2 regions of the Streptomyces sp. LE64 genome follow, and region 2 is predicted to be linked to the other one. Evidence: predicted binding sites of a transcription regulator. Region 2 holds the regulator's gene; the other holds the start of a gene.
What was found. The regulator HspR, encoded in region 2, represses chaperone genes until heat shock. The targets are predictions, from matches to a motif close to TTGAGNNNNNNNNNCTCAA.
Positions count from the first base shown of each region.

Region 1: a site for HspR is predicted at 8,881-8,899, ahead of lon (endopeptidase La). Genes of this name have one in related genera too.

Region 1 covers NZ_CP199708.1:4,610,351-4,622,202, forward strand. The annotation lists gene ACSMX9_RS20880 (helix-turn-helix transcriptional regulator) at 1-478, opposite strand, end outside; gene ACSMX9_RS20885 (hypothetical protein) at 480-602, opposite strand; gene ACSMX9_RS20890 (hypothetical protein) at 795-1,523, shown strand; gene ACSMX9_RS20895 (DUF6104 family protein) at 1,603-1,785, opposite strand; gene ACSMX9_RS20900 (multifunctional oxoglutarate decarboxylase/oxoglutarate dehydrogenase thiamine pyrophosphate-binding subunit/dihydrolipoyllysine-residue succinyltransferase subunit) at 1,898-5,671, opposite strand; gene ACSMX9_RS20905 (HAMP domain-containing sensor histidine kinase) at 6,078-7,217, opposite strand; gene ACSMX9_RS20910 (response regulator transcription factor) at 7,214-7,954, opposite strand; gene ACSMX9_RS20915 (spermidine synthase) at 8,066-8,767, opposite strand; gene lon (endopeptidase La) at 8,922-11,354, shown strand; gene ACSMX9_RS20925 (lysozyme) at 11,427-11,852, opposite strand, start outside.
Region 2 covers NZ_CP199708.1:3,375,556-3,387,407, forward strand. The annotation lists gene dnaK (molecular chaperone DnaK) at 1-37, shown strand, start outside; gene grpE (nucleotide exchange factor GrpE) at 34-765, shown strand; gene dnaJ (molecular chaperone DnaJ) at 799-1,980, shown strand; gene ACSMX9_RS15275 (heat shock protein transcriptional repressor HspR) at 1,995-2,444, shown strand; gene ACSMX9_RS15280 (LuxR C-terminal-related transcriptional regulator) at 2,951-3,946, shown strand; gene ACSMX9_RS15285 (helix-turn-helix transcriptional regulator) at 3,975-4,928, opposite strand; gene ACSMX9_RS15290 (hypothetical protein) at 5,212-5,391, shown strand; gene ACSMX9_RS15295 (hypothetical protein) at 5,388-5,738, shown strand; gene clpB (ATP-dependent chaperone ClpB) at 5,992-8,622, shown strand; gene ACSMX9_RS15305 (YbjN domain-containing protein) at 8,748-9,266, shown strand; gene ACSMX9_RS15310 (hypothetical protein) at 9,295-10,554, opposite strand; gene ACSMX9_RS15315 (Uma2 family endonuclease) at 10,730-11,284, shown strand; gene ACSMX9_RS15320 (pyridoxal phosphate-dependent aminotransferase) at 11,405-11,852, opposite strand, start outside.

The sequences.
Region 1 (11,852 bases), 1.2 Mb from region 2:
CGCGCCGCCACGCCTCCGGGTCCCCGAGCACCCCCGCGAGGGGGTCGGAAGGGGCGGTGGTGCCGTGGCCGTCCGGCTCGTCCGCCGAGGGGTTCATCCGTCGGGCGGCCGTGCGCAGGTCGCGGCGCACGTCGTGGGCGGCGGCGCGCACGTCGTTGCGGATCTCCGCGGCGAGCTCGGCCACCGATGCGCGGATCTCCACCTCCAGATCGGCCAGCTCGCCGCTGCGGGCGGCCAGCTCGGCGCGGCCGGCCTCCGTGATCGAATAGACCTTGCGGCCGCCCTCGGTGGCGTGGGTGACCAGTCCCTCGGCCTCCAGCTTGGCGAGCCGCGGGTACACCGTCCCGGCCGAGGGCGCGTACAGCCCGCGGAAGCGCTCCTCCAGGAGGCGGATCACCTCGTAGCCGTGGCGGGGGGCCTCGTCCAGCAGCTTCAGCAGGTACAGGCGGAGGCGGCCGTGGGCGAAGACGGGAGGCACGTCACCGCCCCTTCCGACCGGTGCCGGTGCCGAGGGGCGCGGCATCGGGTGGGGGTGCGGTGACCGGGGCGCCGTGGCACCGCCGCTGCGGCGAGGTGATGGACCACTCGGTGGTGGTGGGCATGGTGCGGCCTCCCTTGACCCCGGGGCACGCGCCATATCGCGTCTCCCGCAATACACGATATATCGCAGGTGGTCGAGGTCAAAGCGGAGCGGCGGGGCGCTCACGCGCACGGCCATCCAGCGGCGTACGCCCCCGAGCGCCCCCCGCGAGGGGCGCACGGCGTGCTCGGGCGATCTGCCTTAGCGTGGGGGCATGCTGTCCGACGCTAACCCCGACACCGGCGCGCTCCTGCTGTGCAGGGCGGCGCCCGAGACCGTCACCGCAGCGGCCCGGCTGCTGCGGGAACCCTTCCGGTGCGTCGCCGCGGGGGACGGCTGGACGGCCCTGGTCCCCGGGACCGCACCCTGGGGGGACGGCGGGGACCCGGTGGAGCGGGTGGTCGCGGGCTGGGCCGGCGCGCTCGCGGTCGGCGGCCAGTGGGCCGTGGTGGCGCTCTGGTGGGACCCCGACCACAGTGGATTCCTGCTCGCCTCCGGTTTCCGCCGCCCGGTCGGCTTCGCCTGGCTCGCGGCCGGCACCCCGGTCGGCGAGGACGAGGCCGTCCACACCTTCGCGCTGCGGCTCGGCCTCGACCCGGTGCTCGACGTGCAGGCACTGGAGGAACTGGCTCGCCCGGACTCCGCGGCGGACGCACGGGCCCGGCTGATCGGGCTGGTCGCGGTGCTCGCCCGGACCGGAGTGGTCCTGCCGCCCGGGTTGGCCCCCGGTGCGCCCCTCGCCGAACTGTGGGCGCTCGCCGCCCGGTACGAGGTGGCGGCGGCCCACGGGTGGGCGCTGCCGGTGCGGGCGCTCTCGATGGCCCAACTCGCGCTCGGCGTGCCCATGACGGCGTGGGGCCTGAGGACCCGACGCGGGCCGTGGGTGGCGGCCGGGGCGGTGCTCCTCGCCTCCGGCGCGCTGGGGCTGCGCCGGACCCGCTGAGCGGCTGCCGCCGGCGCCGGCCGGCGGCGGTCCCGCAGGCCCCCGGAACCGCCCCTCCCCGACGACCCCGCTTCTCGCGCTAGTCGTCCTCGTCCTCGTCGTCGAGACGGGCCAGCCAGGTGGCCAGGCGCTCCACGGGGACCTCGAAGTCCGGATTCAGGTCGACGAAGGTGCGCAGTTGCTCGGCGAGCCACTCGAAGGTGACCTCCTCCTCGCCCCGCCGCTTCTCCAGCTCCTCGATGCCCCGGTCGGTGAAGTACACGTTCCACTCCTGGTCAGGACCCTACGTTGGTGCCTTCAGGGTAAGGCCCCGGAACGGGCGGAGGGCCCGGGTGTCACCACCCGGGCCCTCCGCACGGCTCATGCCGGAGGCGTCACGCCTCGAACACCTCGCGCACCAACTGCTCCTGCTCGGCCTGGTGCCGCTTGGCGGAGCCGACCGCCGGCGACGAACCGTGCGGGCGGGAGATCCGCCGCAGCCGCTCGTCGTGCGGGAGGTCCGCCCCGACCGCCAGGTCGAGGTGGTCGATCAGGTTCAGCGCGATGAACGGCCACGCACCCTGGTTCGCCGGCTCCTCCTGGGCCCAGAGGTACTTCTCCGCGTTCGGGTACTTGGAGATCTCCGCCTGGAGCTCCGCACCCGGCAGCGGGTACAACCGCTCGATGCGGATGATCGCCGTGTCGGTGATGCCGCGCTTGACCCGCTCGGCGTCCAGGTCGTAGTAGACCTTGCCCGCGCAGAAGACGACCTTGCGCACCGCCGCCGGGTCCACCGAGGCGTCCCCGATGACCGGGCGGAAGCCGCCCGTGGTGAACTCCTCCGTCTTCGACGCCGCGGCCTTGAGCCGGAGCATCGACTTCGGGGTGAAGACGACCAGCGGCTTGTGGTGCGGGTTGTGGACCTGCCAACGCAGCAGGTGGAAGTAGTTCGACGGCAGGGTCGGCATCGCGACCGTCATGTTGTTCTGCGCGCAGAGCTGGAGGAAGCGCTCCGGGCGGGCGGACGAGTGGTCCGGGCCCTGGCCCTCGTAGCCGTGCGGCAGCAGCAGGGTGACGCCCGAGGTCTGGGCCCACTTCTGCTCGGCGGAGGAGATGAACTCGTCCACCACGGTCTGGGCGCCGTTCACGAAGTCGCCGAACTGCGCCTCCCACATCACCAGGGCGTCCGGGCGGGCCAGCGAGTAGCCGTACTCGAAGCCCATCGCCGCGTACTCCGACAGCAGGGAGTCGTAGACGTTGTACCGGGCCTGGTCCTCGGTCAGGTACAGCAGCGGGGTGTAGTCCTCGCCGGTGGCCCGGTCGATCAGGACGGCGTGCCGCTGGCCGAAGGTGCCGCGGCGGGAGTCCTGGCCGGAGAGCCGGACCGGGGTGCCCTCCATCAGCAGCGAGCCGATGGCGAGGGTCTCGCCCATGCCCCAGTCGATGGTGCCGTCCTCGACCATCGCCGCACGGCGCTGGAGCTGCGGCAGCAGCCGCGGGTGCACGGTGACCCGCTCGGGGATGTTCACCTGGGACTCGGCGATGCGCTTGACGACCTCCTGGGAGATCGCGGTGCTCACCGCCACCGGGAACTCGGCCTGCGGCTCGGGGATGTGCACCTCGCCGGGCTGCGCGGTGGCCTCGCGGACCTCGGTGAAGACCTTCTCCAGCTGCCCCTGGAAGTCCTGGAGCGCCTGCTCCGCCTCCTCCAGGGTGATGTCGCCGCGACCGATCAGGGACTCGGTGTAGAGCTTGCGCACCGAGCGCTTCTTGTCGATCAGGTCGTACATCAGCGGCTGGGTGAACGCCGGGTTGTCGGTCTCGTTGTGCCCGCGGCGGCGGTAGCAGATGAGGTCGATCACGACGTCCTTGTTGAACGCCTGACGGAACTCGAACGCCAGCCGCGCCACCCGCACGACGGCCTCGGGGTCGTCCCCGTTGACGTGGAAGATCGGGGCCTCGATCATCCGGGCCACGTCCGTCGCGTACATCGACGAGCGGGAGGACTCCGGCGCGGCGGTGAAGCCGACCTGGTTGTTGACGACGATGTGGACCGTGCCGCCGGTGCGGTAGCCGCGCAGCTGCGACATGTTCAGCGTCTCGGCCACGACGCCCTGGCCGGCGAAGGCCGCGTCACCGTGCAGGGCCACCGGCAGGACGGTGAAGTCCGTGCCGCCCTTGTTGATGATGTCCTGCTTGGCGCGGGCGACGCCCTCCAGCACCGGGTCGACCGCCTCCAAGTGGGAGGGGTTGGCGGTGAGCGAGACCTTGATCTGCTCGCCGTCCAGACCGGTGAAGGTGCCCTCGGCGCCCAGGTGGTACTTCACGTCGCCGGAGCCGTGCATCGACTTCGGGTCGAGGTTGCCCTCGAACTCGCGGAAGATCTGCGCGTAGGACTTGCCGACGATGTTGGCGAGGACGTTGAGCCGGCCGCGGTGGGCCATGCCGATGACGACCTCGTCGAGGCGGGACTCGGCCGCCGAGTCGATGACCGCGTCCAGCAGCGGGATGACGGACTCGCCGCCCTCCAGCGAGAAGCGCTTCTGACCGACGTACTTGGTCTGGAGGAAGGTCTCGAACGCCTCGGCGGCGTTCAGCCGGCGCAGGATGCGCAGCTGCTCCTCGCGCTCCGGGTTGGAGTGCGGGCGCTCCACCCGGTCCTGGATCCACTTGCGCTGCTTGGGGTCCTGGATGTGCATGAACTCGATGCCGGTGGTGCGGCAGTACGAGTCGCGCAGCACGCCGAGGATGGAGCGCAGCTTCATCATGGACTTGCCGGCGAAGCCGCCGACCGCGAACTCCCGCTCCAGGTCCCACAGGGTGAGGCCGTGCTCGGTGATGTCCAGGTCGGGGTGCTTGCGCTGGCGGTACTCCAGCGGGTCGGTGTCGGCCATCACGTGGCCGCGGACCCGGTAGGAGTGGATCAGCTCGAAGACGCGGGCGGCCTTGGTGACGTCGTCGTCGTGCGAGGCGTCGATGTCCTTGAGCCAGCGGACCGGCTCGTAGGGGATGCGCAGCGCTTCGAAGATCTCGTCGTAGAAGCCGCTCTCGCCGAGCAGCAGGTTGGCGACGACGCGCAGGAACTCGCCGGAGGCGGCGCCCTGGATGACCCGGTGGTCGTAGGTCGACGTGAGCGTCATGACCTTCGAGATGCCGAGCTTGTTCAGGGTGTCCTGGGAGGTGCCCTGGAACTCCGCCGGGTAGTCCATCGCGCCGACGCCCATGATCACGGACTGGCCGGGCATCAGACGCGGCACGGAGTGGACGGTGCCGATGCCGCCGGGGTTGGTCAGCGAGACCGTGACCCCGGTGAAGTCGTCCATCGTCAGCTTGTTGTCCCGGGCGCGGCGGACGATGTCCTCGTACGCCTGCCAGAACTCGAAGAAGTTGAGCGTCTCGGCCTTCTTGATGGCCGCGACGACGAGCTGGCGGTCACCGTTCGGCTTGACCAGGTCGATCGCGAGCCCGAGGTTGATGTGCTCGGGCTTGACCAGGGTCGGCTTGCCGTCCTTCACCGCGAAGGAGTGGTTCATCGCCGGCATGGCCTTGATGGCCTGCACCATCGCGTACCCGATGAGGTGGGTGAAGGAGATCTTCCCGCCCCGGGCGCGCTTGAGGTGGTTGTTGATGACGATGCGGTTGTCGAACAGCAGCTTCACCGGCACCGCGCGCACGGACGTGGCCGTGGGCAGTTCCAGCGAGGCGTTCATGTTCTTCACGACGGCGGCCGAGGGGCCACGCAGCGTCACCAGCTCCGGGCCGGCGGGCGTTTCGGCCGCGGGCTTCGCGGCGGGCGCCGGCGCGGCGGCCTTGGCCGGAGCGCCCTGTGCGGTGGCGCTCGGCGCGGGGGCCGGAGTCGGTGCGGTCTGCGGGGCCGCAGCGGCCTTAGGGGCCGGAGCGCTGGGGACGGTCGCGGCCGGCGCGGGCTTCGCGACCGGTGCCTCGGGGGCGGCGACCTCCGCCGGAGCCGGGGTGGCAGCGGCCCCCGGCTTGTAATCGGCGAAGAAGTCCCACCAGGCACGGTCTACCGAGTTCGGGTCCTGGAGGTACTGCTGATAGATCTCGTCGACGAGCCACTCGTTGGCACCGAACGCGGCGGCAGGGCCCTGGCCCTGACCTGCGTGTTCGGTGGTGGGGGAGCTCGGGTTACTGGGGGACTGTGGCGACACGGCGGCAACCGCCCTCTTCCGCTTCACAAGATGATGGACAGCGGGAATTAAGGCTACGCCTTGCGGGGCCAGGAGTGCAGGCGGGACGGGTGATCCGTCGCGTAAGTCACACCGGAACCCGTGTTTCGGGGCGTGAAATGGCGGGAAACAAGCGGGGTTCCCGGTCGTGCGGGGGCAAATGCGCACGTCAGGGCGTGGCGGGGCGGTCGGTGGAGCGCGTCGTGCGCACCACTGCCAGCTCTCGGCCGTACTGGATCGTGTCAGCTCACTCGTTCATCAGGGGACGTCCGGAACCTGAACGGATTCCTTGCGGACGTGACCGTATGTGACGAGAACGTCTCCGGGAGCCGCCATGGCGCAGGGGGCGGTCCTGGTGATCTTCGGCCTGCCGACCCGAACCCTAACGTCAACCGGAGCCGCGGGACAGCCCCGGAAGGATGACCTGGATGCGGCAGCCCCGGGTGGACTCCGCGACCCCGATCCGGCCGCCGTGCAACTCCACCGCCCACCGGGCGATCGCGAGCCCGAGCCCGGTCCCGCCGTCGCTGCCCCCGGGGCCCACCGGCACGGTCGTCGGGAGCGCCGCCCCGCCCGCGGCGGGATCGGTGTAGGGCCCCCGGTTGAACCGCTCGAACACCCGGTGCCACTCCGACTCGGGGATGCCCGGCCCCTCGTCCACGACCTCCAGCGTCAGCGAGTCCGGGCCGGCGCCCCCGCGGGCCTTCACGGTGACCCGGCCGTGCGGGGGGCTGTGCTTGACCGCGTTGTCGATGAGGTTGGCGACCACCTGGTGGATGCGCTCCGGGTCCGCGTGCGCGGTGAGCTCGGGGGGGCACACGTCCAGGTGCAGGTGGACGTCGGTGCGGGTGTGGCTGCCGGAACCGGAGGCGAGGCCCCCGCGGGCCGAGGACACCATGTTGGCCTCCTTCAACACGCCCGACAGGTACGGCCACACCTCGAAGCGGCGGGCCTTCAGCGGGACCACCCCGTTGTCCAGCCGCGACAGGTCCAGCAGGGTCTCCACCAGCCGCCCCAGCCGCTCGGTCTGCTTGAGCGCGGTGCGCATGGTCTCCGGGTCGGCGGCCGACACCCCGTCCACCACGTTCTCCAGCACCGCCCGCAGCCCCGCGATCGGGGTGCGCAGCTCGTGCGAGACGTTCGCCACCAGCTCCTTGCGCTGGCGGTCCTGGGCCTCCAGGTCGTCGGCCATGCGGTTGATGGTGGCGGCCAGGTCGCCCAGTTCGTCCCCGCGGTCGTGGCCCCGCACCCGGCGGGTGTAGTCGCCGTGCGATATCGACCGGGCCACGGTGTTCATCTCGTCCAGCGGCGCGGTCAGCGAGTGCGCCACGAACTGGGTGATCAACAGGGTGGCGATGACCGAGAACACCGTGATGAACCGCAGTTCGGTCTCGGTGCGCACGGCGATCATCAGAAGTCCGGTGGTGATGAACACCGAGACCACGACCAGCGTGCCCAGCTTGGTCTTGATGGAGAACGGGCGCAGCCGGGGGGCGCCGGGGCCCTGCGGGCCGGGGGGCCCGCTCACGGCGTCGGGGTCTCCAGCGCGTATCCCACCCCGTGCACCGTGCGGATGCGTTCCGCCCCGATCTTGCGGCGCAGCGCCTTGATGTGGCTGTCCACGGTCCGGGTGCCGGAGGCGTCCGCCCAGTCCCACACCTCGGCGAGCAACTGCTCCCGGGAGAGCACCGCGCGCGGGGTGTTCGCCAGACACACCAACAGGTCGAACTCGGTCGGCGTCAGGTGCACGTCCCCGCCCCGCACCCGCACCCGGCGCTGGGCGTGGTCGATCTCCAGCTCGCCCAGGCGCAGCGTGCCGCCGCGGGGGGTGGTGGCCGCGAGGGCGGCCCGCTCCACGCGGCGCAGCAGGACGTGAACCCGGGCGGCCAGCTCCCGCATCGAGAACGGCTTGGTCATGTAGTCGTCGGCGCCGACCCCGAGGCCGACCAGCATGTCCGTCTCGTCGTCGCGGGCGGTGAGCATCAGCACCGGAACGGGCCGCTGGGCCTGGACCCGGCGGCAGACCTCTAGGCCGTCGAAGCCCGGCAGCATCACGTCCAGGATCAGCAGGTCGGGCTGCCAGGCCTGGGTGGTGTCGACGGCGGTGGGTCCGTCGCCCGCGGTCTGGACGAGGAACCCCTCCGCGCGCAGCCGGGCGGCGATCGCCTCGACGATCGTCGCGTCGTCCTCCACCACGAGCACGCGCCGCTGGGCGCCGGGCGACACCGGGGCGCCGCCGTGTTGAGTGGTGTGTGTCTGCTCCATCGCCCGCCCCTGACTGAGCCGTTGGGAATCCGTGGGGTGATCCCATGGTTGTGCCCGACGCGTGGTGATCGACGCGCCGGTTGCAGACTAAGGGCACGGAGCGTGAACAGGCTATCCAGTGCGGACGGCGAGGTGAACGACGTCCGGAACGCCCCGGGCGACCGGGATTTCCTGGGTACGGACCCCTTGGAACCCGGAATTCCGCAATGTTCCTTCAAAAACGGCGGAGGGTTGCGCGGACCAGATGGCGAGCACCCCGCCGGGGGCCAGTCGCTCGCGGCACAGGGCGAGGCCGGTGGGGGTGTAGAGCCCCTCGTTGTCCTCGGTGACCGTCCAGTCGGGACCGTTGTCGACGTCCAGGCAGAGCGCGTCGTAGCTGCGCCCGGCGGTGCGCAGGTGCTCCAGCAGACCGGTGTGGAGGACCTCGGTGCGCGGGTCGTCCAGGGCCGCCCGGGACAGCGTCGACAGGGGGGCGCCGGGGCGGTGCCAGTCGATGACGGCGGCCTCGCGCTCCACCACCGTGATCCGTCCCCAGCGGGGGTCGGCCGCGGCGTGCGCCAGGCTGAAGCCGACGCCCAGGCCGCCGATCAGGAGGTGTCCGCCGTCCCGGTCCAGCGCCGCCGCGGCGGCGTCCACGAGCAGTCGCTCGGACCGGCCGTCCGAGGTGTCCATCAGGAAGCAGCCGTTGGCGATGATCTGGAGCAGGTCGCCGTGGCGGCGCAGGACCACCTCGCCGTGGGGGCCCGTGCGGCGGTCCAGGACCTCCGGCTCCTCCGTGGGGCGGTGCGGGGGAAGGCTGTAGTGGTGCGGCATGCAGGCCATTGTGGCCCGGTCGGCGCCGGGCGCGGCCGGATGTCGCCGAACGGGTTCCGCTCTCGGCGAACCCGTCGCCGTTCGCCCGGGGAACAAACGGCACCCCCCATGCATTGAGTCAACACAGCTCAACTTGAATGCCGAAGGGGAGATCATGGCTGCTGAGTCTGTTGGTTCCAAGGGCACCGCGCTGTCGCTGCCCGTGCTGCCCCTCGACGACGAGGTCGTGCTGCCCGGCATGGTCGTGCCGCTGGACCTGAACGACGCCGACGTGCGCGCCGCGGTGGAGGCCGCCCAGGCCGCCGCCCGCTCCGCGCCGGGCAAGCCGCGGGTCCTGCTGGTCCCGCGGATCGACGGCACCTACGCCGGCACCGGCGTCCTCGGCACCGTGGAGCAGGTCGGCCGGCTCGCGGACGGCGACCCCGGCGCCCTGATCCGCGGTCGCGAGCGGTTCCGCATCGGCGCCGGCACTACCGGACCGGGCGCCGCCCTGTGGGTCGAGGGCGTCCGCGTCGAGGAGTCCGTGCCCGAGCCGCTGCCCGGCGCCGTCACCGAGCTGATCACCGCGTACAAGGCGCTGGCCACCAGCTGGCTGCGCAAGCGCGGCGCCTGGCAGGTGGTGGACCGCGTCCAGCAGATCGAGGACGTGTCCCAGCTCGCCGACAACTCCGGCTACTCCCCGTTCCTCACCGTGCAGCAGAAGGTGGCGCTGCTGGAGACCGCCGACCCGGTGGCCCGGCTGAAGCTCGCCGCCGAACAGCTCCGCGAGCACCTCGCCGAGCAGGACGTGGCCGAATCCATTGCCAAGGACGTCCAGGAGGGCGTCGACAAGCAGCAGCGCGAGTTCCTGCTGCGCCGGCAGCTCGACGCGGTCCGCAAGGAGCTGCGCGAGCTGAACGGCGACGCCGACGGCGAGGCCGAGTCCGACGACTACCGGACCCGGGTGGAAGCCGCCGACCTGCCCGAGAAGGTCCGCGAGGCCGCCCTCAAGGAGGTCGACAAGCTGGAGCGGGCCAGTGACCAGTCCCCCGAGGGCGGCTGGATCCGCACCTGGCTGGACACCGTCCTCGAACTGCCGTGGAACGAGCGCAGCGAGGACCGGTACGACATCGAGGGCGCCCGGGCGGTGCTGGACGCCGAACACGCCGGCCTCGCCGACGTGAAGGAACGCATCACCGAGTACCTCGCGGTGCGCAAGCGGCGCCAGGACCGGGGCCTCGGGGTCGTGGGCGGTCGGCGCGGCGGTGCGGTGCTGGCCCTGGTCGGCCCGCCCGGCGTCGGCAAGACCTCGCTCGGCGAGAGCGTGGCGCACGCCATGGGCCGCGAGTTCGTCCGGGTCGCCCTCGGCGGCGTCCGGGACGAGGCCGAGATCCGCGGCCACCGGCGCACCTACGTCGGTGCGCTGCCCGGCCGGATCGTCCGGGCGATCAAGGAGGCCGGGTCGATGAACCCGGTGGTCCTGCTGGACGAGATCGACAAGGTGGGCTCCGACTTCCGGGGCGACCCGGCGGCGGCGCTGCTGGAGGTCCTGGACCCGGCGCAGAACCACACCTTCCGGGACCACTACCTGGAGGTCGAGCTGGACCTGAGTGACGTGGTGTTCCTCGCCACCGCCAACGTCCTGGAGGCCGTCCCGGAGGCGCTGCTGGACCGGATGGAGCTGGTCCGCCTGGACGGTTACACCGAGGACGAGAAGGTCGTCATCGCCCGGGACCACCTGCTGCCGCGCCAGCTGGAGCGGGCGGGCCTGAGCGCCGAGGAGGTCACCGTCGACGAGGGCGCCCTGCGCAAGCTCGCCGGCGAGTACACCCGCGAAGCGGGCGTGCGCACCCTGGAACGGGCGATCGCCCGCCTGCTGCGCAAGGTGACCGCCCAGCACGAGCTCGGCGAGCGGGAGCTGCCGTTCACCGTCACCGACGGGGAACTGCGCGGGCTGCTCGGACGGCCGCACCACGTGCCCGAGTCCGCCCAGGACCCGGCCGAGCGGCGGACCGCGGTGCCCGGGGTGGCCACCGGCCTGGCCGTGACCGGCGCCGGCGGCGACGTCCTCTACGTGGAGGCGTCCCTGGCCGACCCGGAGACGGGCGCGGCGGGGCTGACCCTCACCGGTCAACTGGGCGACGTGATGAAGGAGTCGGCGCAGATCGCGCTGAGCTTCCTGCGCTCGCGGGGCGCCGAACTGGAACTCCCGGTCGGCGACCTGAAGGAACGGGGCGTGCACATCCACTTCCCGGCGGGCGCGGTGCCCAAGGACGGGCCCAGTGCGGGCATCACCATGACCACCGCCCTGGCCTCGCTGCTCAGCGGACGGCAGGTGCGCACGGACGTGGCGATGACCGGCGAGGTCTCGCTGACCGGGCGGGTGCTGCCGATCGGCGGGGTGAAGCAGAAGCTCCTCGCCGCGCACCGGGCCGGCATCACCACCGTGGTGATCCCGAAGCGGAACGAACCCGACCTCGACGACGTGCCCGCCGAGGTCCTGGAGAAGCTGGACGTCCACCCGGTGACGGACGTCCGTCAGGTCCTGGAGCTGGCGCTCACCCCGGCGACCCGGACCGCCGCCGAGGGGGTCCCGGTCGCGGCGTGACGACGCGCCCGGCCCCCGAGGCGGCCGAACGGCCCCTTCCCCCGCGGGAAGGGGCCGTTCGGCCGTCCGGGGTCAGCCCGTGGCGAGGGCCTGCACCCGGTCGAGGGCGCCGTTGAACCGGTTGTGGTCGCCGACCGTGGGACCGGTGGAGGTGTACTGCCACATGGTCTGCACGGTCCAGCCCGCCGGGAGCGGCCCGATGGCCGCCGCGTACCGGGCGATCCACAGCGGGTTCACCGCCCCGAAGGCGGCGGAGTCGCCGGTGCACTGCACCCACCAGTTGGTCGCGGTGTAGATGACCGGGTCCCGGCCGGTGCGGTGGCGGTAGCGCTGGGTGAAGTCCCTGATCCAGGTCACCATCTGGGTGGGCGTCTTGTCGTAGCAGGCGTCGCCGTACGGGTTCCACTCGATGTCGAGGACGCCCGGTAGGGTCCGTCCGTCACGGGACCAGCCGCCCCCGTTGTCCACGAAGTAGTCGGCCTGGGTTGCGCCGTTCGT
Region 2 (11,852 bases):
GATCGTCGACGAGGACCGCAAGGGCGGTGCGGCGTGACCAAGGAGACCCCGGGCTTCGACGAGAAGGACGAGCCCACCGACGTCTCCGGCACCGCCGCCGACCAGGCCGAGAACGAAGCCGAGGCCGCCGAGGCCGCCGGGTCCTCCACCGAGGAGGGCCCGGCGGGCCGGGCCGGGGACGCCGAAGCGAAGGGCTCCGAGAACGCCGGGGCCGTGGCCGAGCTGGACCAGGTGCGCACCGCGCTGAGCGAGCGCACCGCGGACCTCCAGCGACTTCAGGCCGAATACCAGAACTACCGCCGCCGGGTGGAACGGGACCGGATCGCGGTCAAGGAGATCGCCGTGGCGAACCTCCTGACCGAGCTCCTTCCGGTGCTCGACGACATCGGCCGCGCCCGTGACCACGGGGAGCTGGTGGGCGGTTTCAAGTCGGTGGCCGAGTCGCTGGAGACGGTCGTCGCCAAGATGGGTCTCCAGCAGTTCGGCAAGGAGGGCGAGCCCTTCGACCCGACGGTGCACGAGGCCCTGATGCACAGCTACGCGCCGGACGTCACCGAGACGACCTGCGTGGCGATCCTCCAGCCCGGGTATCGGATCGGGGAGCGCACCATCCGCCCCGCGCGGGTGGCGGTGGCCGAGCCGCAGCCGGGCGCGTCGGCCGCGAAGGCGGACGGCGAGACGGAGGCGGACGAGCCCGAGGCCGGGGACGGCAAGGCGGCCGGTGCCGCCGACGGCAAGGACAGCGGTGCGCCCGACGAGGGCTGACCGCACCACGCACGGGAAGGAGGGACGTCGGGGATGAGTACCAAGGACTTCATCGAGAAGGACTACTACAAGGTCCTCGGCGTCCCCAAGGACGCCACCGAGGCCGAGATCAAGAAGGCGTACCGGAAGCTCGCCCGCGAGTTCCACCCGGACGCCAACAAGGGCAACGTCAAGGCCGAGGAGCGCTTCAAGGAGATCTCCGAGGCGAACGACGTGCTCGGCGACCCGAAGAAGCGCAAGGAGTACGACGAGGCGCGCGCCCTCTTCGGCAACGGTGGCTTCCGACCCGGACCGGGCGCGGGCGGCGGCTCGTTCAACTTCGACCTGGGCGACCTCTTCGGCGGCGGCCAGCAGGGCGGTGGCGCGGGCGGCGGCTTCGGCGGCGGTCTGGGCGACGTGTTCGGCGGGCTGTTCAACCGGGGCGGCGCGCCGGGCGCCGGTCGGGTGCAGCCCCGGCGGGGCCAGGACGTCGAGTCCGAGGTCACGCTGAGCTTCACCGAGGCCGTGGACGGGGCGACGGTGCCGCTGCGGATGTCCTCGCAGGCGCCCTGCAAGGCGTGTTCGGGCACCGGGGACAAGAACGGCACCCCGCGGGTGTGCCCCACCTGTGTGGGCACCGGGCAGGTGTCCCGGGGCGGCGGGGGAGGCTTCTCCCTCACCGATCCGTGCGTGGACTGCAAGGGCCGCGGCCTGATCGCCGAGACCCCCTGCGAGGTGTGCAAGGGGTCGGGACGGGCCAAGTCCTCGCGGACCATGCAGGTGCGCATCCCGGCGGGCGTCTCGGACGGGCAGCGGATACGGCTGCGCGGCAAGGGCGCCCCGGGCGAGCGCGGCGGCCCGGCCGGTGACCTGTACGTGGTCGTCCACGTGGACGCGCACCCGGTGTTCGGCCGCAAGGGCGACAACCTGACCGTGACGGTGCCCGTCAGCTTCGTCGAGGCGGCCCTCGGCGGCGAGGTGCGGGTGCCGACGCTGGGCGGTCCGCCGGTGACGTTGAAGTTGCCGCCGGGCGTGCCCAACGGCCGCACCATGCGGGCCCGCGGCAAGGGCGCGGTCCGCAAGGACGGCACCCGCGGGGACCTGCTGGTGACCGTGGAGGTCGCGGTGCCCAAGGACGTGACCGGCAAGGCCCGGGACGCCCTGGAGGCGTACCGGGAGGCGACCGCGGACCTCGATCCGCGGGCGGAGCTGTTCGAGGCCGCGAAGGGAGCATGAGCGCCATGGACGGGATGGGCACGGGCGGCCGACGCCGCAACCCCTACCAGTTGACCGACGACTCGCCGGTGTACGTCATCTCGGTGGCGGCCCAGCTCAGCGGGTTGCACCCGCAGACCCTGCGGCAGTACGACCGCTTGGGCCTGGTCTCCCCGGACCGCACCGCGGGCCGGGGCCGCCGCTACTCGGCCCGGGACATCGAACTGCTCCGTCAGGTGCAGCAGTTGTCCCAGGACGAGGGCGTGAACCTGGCCGGGATCAAGCGGATCATCGAGCTGGAGGCCCAGGTGGCCGCGTTGCAGGCGCGGGTCGCCGAGCTCCAGGACGCGGTGGAGGGCGCCGCGGCGACGCTGCGCCAGCGCGAGGCCGCCGTGCACGCCTCGTACCGTCGGGACCTGGTGCCCTACCAGGAGGGCCAGACCAGTGCGCTGGTCGTCTGGCGTCCGGGGCGCAGGAAGGACTAGTCGCGCCCGGGGCGCGACGGAACACGGGGCCGGAAGGAACGAACCTTCCGGCCCCGCGGCCGTGCCCGGCCGCGATCGGCCGGGGACACACCTTGATTAACCCCCCTGTAGCTAACCCGGGTGTGACCGTCTGTGAGGTGTGCGAGGCTGGGCGTGCCCGGGCCCCGGCGGTTCGCCGGACGCACGGGCCGGCGGCCTCGGCCCGGGACCGCACCACGGCGGTCCCGCCGTCGTAGGGTCGTCCGGGCGGGTCGGTCGACGTCGACCGTGGCTCGCCGAACGGGTGTCCCGGCCTGGGCGTCCCGGGCCGGCCAGGGGGATTGGCCGACACGGGGACAACCCGGGGCGACCGAGAATTCCCCTCCCCTCGCCCCGCACCAACTCTGCCGGTCACCGGTCGGTTGCACCACCCTCCGCTTGTTGCACTGCGCCAAGCGGAGGGGGGACGCAAGGGGAAAGAAGCGGACGGACCGGTGACAAGCCCCTCCGGAGGTGGGGGCGGAGATATGGCTGAGGCGCATGTGCACGGAGTGGACCAGCTCTGCGAAGAAGGCGACCGGGTGTACGTGAGCGCCCTGAAGGGGGGCCGGGTGGCGCGGGCGGTGGCGGCCGGGGCTCCCTGCCTGGTCGACCTGGGATTGCTGTACCCGGACCCGGAGGACACCGGGTGGCTGGTGCCCGAGCCGCCGGGGGCGGTGGTCGGCCGGTTGGCCCGCGGGCTCGACGAGGAACTGGCGCAGGCCCGGGACCGGGCGTACGCGGTGGTCCGGCTCGCCGAGCGCTACACCGGCTACTGCGGCCCGGCGGCGGTCGGCGGGGTGTCGGGGGTGCCGGGGCTGCGGGTGCTGGAGGGCAAGCCCCGCATCCGGGAGGCGATCGCGCAGGCATCGGACGAGTGCGCGGTCGAGCACCTGGCGATCCAGCCGGGCGGGGTGCGCCGGGAGGGGGTGCTCAGCGACGCGCTGCCGCTGGCGCTGGACATGGCGGGCCGCGGGGTGCGCATGCGGACCCTGTACACGCACGCCGCACGGCACGGGCAGGGCCTCTTCGAGTACGTGGAGCGGGTCGGGGGCGCGGTGCGGGTGCGCACCCTGGACGAGGTCACCGAGCGGCTGCTGATCTTCGACCGGGCGGTGGCGTTCGTCCCGGCGACCGAGGACCGCACGACCGCCCTGGAGCTGCGCCACCCCGGGCTGGTCGAGTTCCTCGCGATCGTCTTCGAACGGTTGTGGCGGCTGGCCCACCCGTTCGGCGAGGCGGTGCCGACGATGACCCCGGTGGACGGGATCACCCGACGGGAGTGGGCCATCGCGGCACTGCTCGCCGAGGGGCACACGGACGCCGAGATCGCCCAGCGGCTCGGCATCAACGTCCGCACCGCCCGGCACCACATCCGCAAGCTCGCCGAGGAGTTGGGGGCGGTGAGCCGTGCCCAACTGGGGGTGCGGATCGCCCAGGCCGGTCTGGACGTCCCGCCCCGGCCGCCCGTGCCCGGCGGCTGACGGGCGGGGCGGCCGGGGCGCACGGCGGTCACTGCTCGCGTTCCAGGATGCCCGAGCGGGCGATGAGGTAGCCGAGTTGGGCGCGGCTGCCGCTGCCGAGCGCGGCGGCGAGCTTGGCGATGTGGGCGCGGCAGGTGCGGACGTTCATCCCGAGCCGGCGGGCGATGGCCTCGTCCACGTAGCCCTCGACGAGGAGCTTGGCGATGGACTGCTGGACGCCGGTGATGCCGTCCGGGGTGGACTGGTACGGGACTTCGTCGAGGAGGGGGGTGGCGCGCCGCCACAGCTGTTCGAAGACGCGGATCAGATAGCGCACCAGCCCCGGGTGGCGCAGCTCCAGGGCGGTGGTGTCCTTGCCGGCGTCGGGGGCGACGGGGATGAACGCCACGGTGTCGTCGCAGATGATGAGCCGCTCGATCAGCTCTTCCAGGGTGCGGATCTCGATCAGCCCGTCGGCCATGTGGTCGACGTAGGCCATGGTGCCCTGGCTGTGGCGGACGGTGTGTTGGTAGAGGGTGCGGATCCGGACGCCGCGGTCGGTCAACGGGCGGTCCCGTTCCAGGGCTTGGTTGAGGATGTGTTCGCTGCGTCGGCCGCCGGGCTGGATGGTGAGCACTTCGGAGCGCACCTCGGCGGTGGCCACGTTCAGCGCGGTGTTGATGCGGTCGATGCCTTCGAGCACGGTGATGGCGTGGGTGGGCGCGGGGCTCTGCGCGCTGATGGCCATGAACGGCTCAAATGATTCGGTCAGTTCGATGGACAGTCGGCGCCTGTCCAGGATCTCCCGTTCCAGCGGGTGGAGCCGCTGTGCCAGGGCGACCGACGGGGGAACCGGACGCAGCCAGTTCGCATCGTCCGGATCGGGGTGGAGAAGAGCGAATTCCAGAAGGCACGGAGTCGCCGCAACCTCTGCCCGCGCGATGCGTCCGGCACTCAGTGCGCTCGCGTAGAGCTGTCCGCCTTCGGCGCACAGCTCGGCCATGGAGTGGTGATGTGTCGGATGTGTGTCGGTTATGGGCAAATCTCCACCCCCCAGGGTCTTGTACGTGCAAGAACATGATGCATCGCTCCAGTGGTGTTGACATGCCTGAATGAGCCATCGTCTTGTTGCACCGGGGGAGAGGACTCATCAGGTGAGGACGAAGCCGACTATGTTCAAGGGAATGCTTCGCTCAGTGCTGGCGACTTTCTCCGTGGTAGTGGCCGCGGGTGCACTCGGTGCCGCCGGCGCTACGACCGCGCACGCCGATACGGGTTGGGGTTACGTGGCCCCCGCTCGGAGCGGCCCGGTCACGGACAAGCCCGCCGACACCGGCTGGGGCTACAGCGTGCCCGCGCGGACCAAGGACACGGGTTGGGGTTACGACGCCCCGGTCCGGACGACCGACACGGGTTGGGGCTACAGCGTCCCCGTGAAGGTCACCGACACCGGTCGGCGATCATGAGCACGCCGCCCGACGACCGGTCGTTCCGGCGCGAGATGGCCACCGCCTATCGCTCCGGATGGCACTTCATCGACCTGGTCACCGCCATCCCCCACCAGGGGGACTCGCTGATGGTGACCCTGTTCGGGGAGCCGGTCGTGGTGGTGCGCGACGAGGACGAGGACGTCCGTGCCTACCGGTGCCTGCGCAGGCCGCGAGGTGCGCCCCGACCCGTTCGGTGCGCCATCCGTTACGGGATGATCTTCGTGAACCTCGACCAGCGCGACCACGAACAACTGGTGGACCGCGACGCCCCGGCGCCGCGCGACGCCCTGAAGACCATTTCCGCCACCCCCCGCAGTGCCTGAAGCGATTCCCCCGTCGTTATAGATCGCTTCAGGTGCTTCCCCCCGCAGCGGCGCCACCGTGGACCTGAAACTCGGTGGCGCCGCTGTCGTTCCCGCGTACGGTCGGCCATCCGCGCCCCGCGCCCCCTCCCGGGCCCGGGGCGTTCTCGTGCTTCCCGGACCTCCGGGAGTCCTCCTCAAGGCTGAGCGGAATGGACTCAACTTTGTGTAAGTTGGGATGGTCAGGTACGCGCGACAGGAGGAGAGAGCGCACGTGGACGCCGAGCTGACGAACCGGAGCCGGGACGCCCTGAACACGGCGAGCAACCGCGCCGTCGCCGAGGGGCACCCCGACCTCACCCCCGCCCACCTGCTGCTGGCCCTGCTGGGCGGGGAGGGCGACGCGGCCGAGAACCTCACCGATCTGCTGGCCGCCGTGGAGGCCGACCAGGCGGCCGTGCGGGGCGGCGCCGAGCGGCTGCTCGCCGAGCTGCCCAGCGTCACCGGATCGACGGTCGCGCCCCCGCAGCCCAGCCGCGAGACGCTGGCCGTCATCGCCGACGCGGCACGGCGTGCCAAGGAACTCGGCGACGACTACCTCTCCACCGAACACCTGCTGGTCGGGCTGGCCGCGAAGGGCGGCCGGGCCGGTGAGATCCTGGCCGAGCAGGGCGCGACGGCGAAGAGACTGCTGGCCGCCTTCGAGGAGAACAGGGGAGGGCGCCGCGTGACCACACCGGACCCGGAGGGCTCGTACAAGGCCCTGGAGAAGTTCGGCACCGACTTCACGGCCGCCGCCCGCGAGGGCAAGCTCGACCCGGTCATCGGCCGTGACCAGGAGATCCGCCGGGTGGTCCAGGTGCTGTCCCGCCGCACCAAGAACAACCCCGTCCTCATCGGTGAACCCGGCGTCGGCAAGACCGCGGTGGTCGAGGGACTCGCCCAGCGCATTGTCAAGGGCGACGTGCCGGAATCCCTGAAGAACAAGCGGCTGGTTTCCCTGGACCTCGGGGCGATGGTGGCCGGCGCCAAGTACCGGGGCGAGTTCGAGGAGCGGTTGAAGACCGTCCTCGCCGAGATCAAGGACAGCGACGGCCAGGTCATCACGTTCATCGACGAACTGCACACCGTGGTCGGCGCGGGCGCCGGCGGCGATTCGGCCATGGACGCCGGCAACATGCTGAAGCCCATGCTGGCCCGCGGCGAACTGCGCATGGTCGGCGCCACCACCCTGGACGAGTACCGCGAGCGCATCGAGAAGGACCCCGCGCTGGAGCGCCGCTTCCAGCAGGTGCTGGTCGCCGAACCCACCGTCGAGGACACCATCGCGATCCTGCGCGGGCTCAAGGGCCGCTACGAGGCCCACCACAAGGTGCAGATCGCCGACAGCGCCCTGGTCGCCGCCGCCACCCTCTCCGACCGGTACATCACCTCCCGCTTCCTGCCCGACAAGGCGATCGACCTGGTCGACGAGGCCGCCTCCCGGCTGCGCATGGAGATCGACTCCTCGCCGCTGGAGATCGACGAGCTCCAGCGCTCGGTGGACCGGCTGCGCATGGAGGAGCTGGCCCTCGCCAAGGAGACCGACCCGGCCAGCCGGCAGCGCCTGGACAAGCTCCGCCGCGACCTCGCCGACAAGGAGGAGGAACTGCGCCACCTCACCGCCCGCTGGGAGAAGGAGAAGCAGTCCCTCAACCGGGTCGGCGAACTCAAGGAGCGCCTCGACGAGCTGCGCGGACAGGCCGAACGGGCCCAGCGCGACGGCGACTTCGACACCGCGTCCAAATTGCTCTACGGGGAGATCCCCGGCCTGGAGCGCGATCTGGAGGCCGCCTCCGCGGCGGAGGAGCAGGCCGCCCGCGACACCATGGTCAAGGAGGGGGTCGGCCCCGACGACATCGCCGACGTGGTGGGCTCCTGGACGGGAATTCCGGCCGGACGGTTGCTCGAAGGGGAGACGCAGAAGCTGCTGCGCATGGAGGAGGAACTCGGCCACCGGCTGATCGGACAGGCCGAGGCGGTCCGCGCGGTCTCCGACGCGGTGCGCCGCACCCGGGCCGGCATCGCCGACCCCGACCGGCCCACCGGCTCGTTCCTCTTCCTCGGCCCCACCGGCGTCGGCAAGACCGAGCTGGCCAAGGCCCTCGCCGACTTCCTCTTCGACGACGAGCGGGCCATGGTCCGCATCGACATGTCGGAGTACGGGGAGAAGCACAGCGTGGCCCGACTGGTCGGGGCGCCCCCCGGTTACGTGGGCTACGAGGAGGGCGGTCAGCTCACCGAGGCGGTCCGCCGCCGCCCGTACAGCGTGGTGCTGCTGGACGAGGTGGAGAAGGCCCATCCCGAGGTCTTCGACGTGCTCCTCCAGGTCCTCGACGACGGCCGGCTCACCGACGGCCAGGGCCGCACGGTCGACTTCCGCAACACCATCCTCATCCTCACCTCCAACCTCGGCAGCCAGTACCTGGTGGAGCCGCTGACCAGTGAGGAGGAGAAGAAGCAGCAGGTCCTGGAGGTGGTGCGGACCTCGTTCAAGCCCGAGTTCCTCAACCGGCTGGACGACCTGGTGGTGTTCTCCGCGCTCGACCGGGACCAGCTGGCCCGGATCGCCCGGCTCCAGATCGACCGGCTCGCCGGGCGACTGGCCGAGCGGCGGCTCACACTGGAAGTGAGCGAGGAGGCGCTCGCCTGGCTGGCCGACGAGGGCAACGACCCCGCCTACGGGGCCCGGCCGCTGCGCCGGCTGGTGCAGACGGCGATCGGCGACCGACTCGCCAGGGAGATCCTCGCGGGCGAGGTCCGCGACGGCGACACCGTCCGGGTGGACGCCGTCGGCGACGGCCTCCTCGTGGGCCGGGCGACCGGGGCCGAGGAGGCCGACGCGGCCGGTGGGAAGACGCTCTGAGCGAAACCCCGACGCGCTCCCCGGCCCAATTCGGCCACCGGGGCGCAAAGAGCGCCGGGCGGGGCTTGCCAGCACCCGCCCGGCATGGGGGAGGATGACTCAATCCGTTCGAAGGGAAATACACGGTGAGCATCGACCCGTCCTCGATTCCGAACTTCGGGGGTCAGCCCGAGCCCGAGCCCGGTGGGCCGGCCGGTCCCGTCATCCCGGATCAGGACCTCGTGAAGCAGCTCCTGGAGCAGATGGAGCTGAAGTACGTCGTCGACGACGAGGGTGACCTCGCGGCGCCGTGGGAGGAGTTCCGCACCTACTTCATGTTCCGCGGCGAGGAGGAGCAGCAGGTCTTCTCGGTGCGGACGTTCTACGACCGGCCGCACTCCATCGAGGACAAGGCCGCGCTGCTGGAGTCCGTCGACGACTGGAACCGTCGCACCCTGTGGCCCAAGGTCTACAGCCACACGCACGACGACGGCACCGTCCGGCTGATCGGCGAGGCGCAGATGCTGATCGGCACCGGCGTCAGCCTGGAGCACTTCGTCTCCTCCACGGTGAGCTGGGTGCGGGCCGCGATCGAGTTCGACCGCTGGCTGGTGGAGCACCTGGGCCTGGAGAAGGACGTGGACTCCGCGGACGGCGAGGACTAGCAGCCCCGGGGGCGCGGCGCGCGGCCCGTCACAGCGGGGCGCGCCCGAAGCCGATCAGGAACACCCCGTAGGACAGGGAGAGCCCGGTCAGGAACGCGATCACCACGATCGCGGGCCCGGACCGGGCTCTCGTCGTGCGCGCCAGCGCCCGGCCCAGCGGGATCAGCAGCGGGAACGCGGGCAGCAGGAACCGCGGCTTGGACTCGAAGAACCCGGCACCGCCGAGCGCCACCAGCAGCAGCACCCCCGCGTAGACGACGAGGGGCAGCGGGGTGCGCTCGACCAGCAGCAGCACGAAGAGCAGCACCGCGAGCAGCACGATCAGCAGGGCCATCGGGAACACGAACTTGCTGGTGCGGGTGAGCAGCACCCCCACGAAGGTGGCGGCGCCCTGCCCGAAGTCGAAGCGGGACCCCCAGTCGCGCTGCACCCCGAAGTAGCCGCCGAGCGGATCGCCCCGGCGCCACCCCACCCACAGCACGTAGCCGACCCAGCCCGCCGGGGCGAGCAGCGCCCCCGTCCACAGCCTGTGGACGGAGGGCGGCCGGCCCCGCGCCGCGACCCCGTCCCCGGCGCGGGACCGCCGCCACAGCTCCAGGGCCGCCGCCGCGATCACCGCCGCCGCCACGGCGAACCCGTTGGGCCGGGAGGCCCCGGCGAGCGCCGCCAGGACGCCCGCCCACACCCAGCGCCCGGTGACCGCGGCGTACAGCGCCCAGGCGGCGAACGCGGTCAGCAGCGGCTCGGTGTACCCCAGGGACAGCACCACCGAGTGGGGCAGCGCCGCCCACACCACGACCACCAGCACCCCGGTGCGCCGGTCGTACAACCGGCTCACCAGGGTGTAGATCCCCCAGGCGGCGACGGTCGCGGACGTCCAGGACACCAGCAGCCCGGCCGCCCCCCAGGACACCGGCAGCACCGTCGCCACCGCACGCACCAGGGCCGGGTAGACGGGGAAGAACGCCAGGTCGCTGAAGACGACCCCGGGCCGGTAGTGGACCGTCCGGTGCCCGTACCCGTACACCGCGACGCTGAGGTACCAGACGCAGTCCCAGGACCGCCCCAGCATCCGCAGCAGCGAACGGTCGGTGGCCGCGGCGGCGATGCCGACCGCGAGCACCCCGGCCAGCCGCACCGCGAGGAACAGCCCGACCGCGACCGCCCCCGGCGGCAGCCGCCGCCACCACGGCGGCGGTCCCGGGGGCGGCGCGGCGGGAGCGCCCCGGGCGTCGGGGGCGGACGTCCGGGCGGGGGCCGGGGGCAGCGGGGTGCGGGGCTGGTTCACACCGGAAACCTTGGCGCCGGGCCCCCGCCCCCCGGACCAGGCGCGGCCGGGCACCCCCGACGCCCACCCGATCCGGCGCACCGGGAACGGGTGTTCGGGGTGGGGGGTGGGGCGTACCGGAGGCCCGGAGCGTCGCTCGCCGTATCCTGGCTGCACAACGGGAAGGAGCCGCCCCATGAGCGTCGACGCGATCGTGCACACCGAGTTCCCGGAGGGGTACACGGTCCTGTTCGGGGCCGACGGAAAGGTGATCATGACTCCGCAGAGCGAAGAGCACTCCAGCACCATCAGGTCGATGCAGATCGACTCCGCTCTCGCCCTCGGTCGTCATGCGAAGGTCACCTCCGACGTGTACATCGACTTCCCCGCCGACGAGAACTCCGCGCCCGACCTGGCGATCCTCCGCGAGGACGCCCGCAGGGAGGGCAAGCGCTACGGCTTCGAGGACGTGCTGCTGATCTCCGAGGTCGTCTCGACCTCCTCCGCGCGCAAGGACTACGACGACTGCACCGCGAAGTACGGCCGCTACGGCATCCCGATCTACCTGGTCGTGGACCCCTACGCCCAGGAGGTCGTCCTCCACACCGAGCCGACCGGAACCGGCTACATCGCGGCGCACACCCACCAGTACGGCACCGGCAAGCTCCCCATCCCGCTGGCCGACGGTCGGACCTTCACCCTCGACCTCGACGAACTTCCCCGCCCGGAGCCCGAGACGAACGCCCGCTGAGGACGCTCCTTTGGACCGGCGAGGCCGGGCGTCCTCGGGTACGCATCCCTCCGGCACCCGAAGGACACCGAGTGACGCTCCCGAGCGCCGCCCCCGAGCAGCGAGGGCGGCGCCCGGGGTTCAGGACGCCAGGCCCTTGAGCCGGCCGATCGCCTCGGTGAGCACCTCCACCCGCTTGCAGAAGGCGAACCGCACGAAGGGGGCGCCGGCGGCGCGGTCGTCGTAGAAGACGGCGTTCGGGACGGCGACCACGCCCGCGCGCTCGGGCAGGGAGCGGCAGAAGGCGAGGCCGTCGCTCTCGCCGAGGGGGCGGACGTCGGTGGTGACGAAGTAGGTCCCGGCGGGTCGGTAGACCGTGAAGCCGGCCTCGGCCAGGCCGTCCGCGAGCAGGTCGCGCTTGGCGAGCAGGTCGGCGCGGAGCCCGTCGAAGTAGTCGTCGGGCAGGGCGAGGGCCTCGGCCACGGCGTACTGGAACGGCCCCGCGGACACGTAGGTGAGGTACTGCTTCACCGTGCGGACGGCGGTGACCAGCGCCGGGGCGCCGGTGATCCAGCCGACCTTCCAGCCG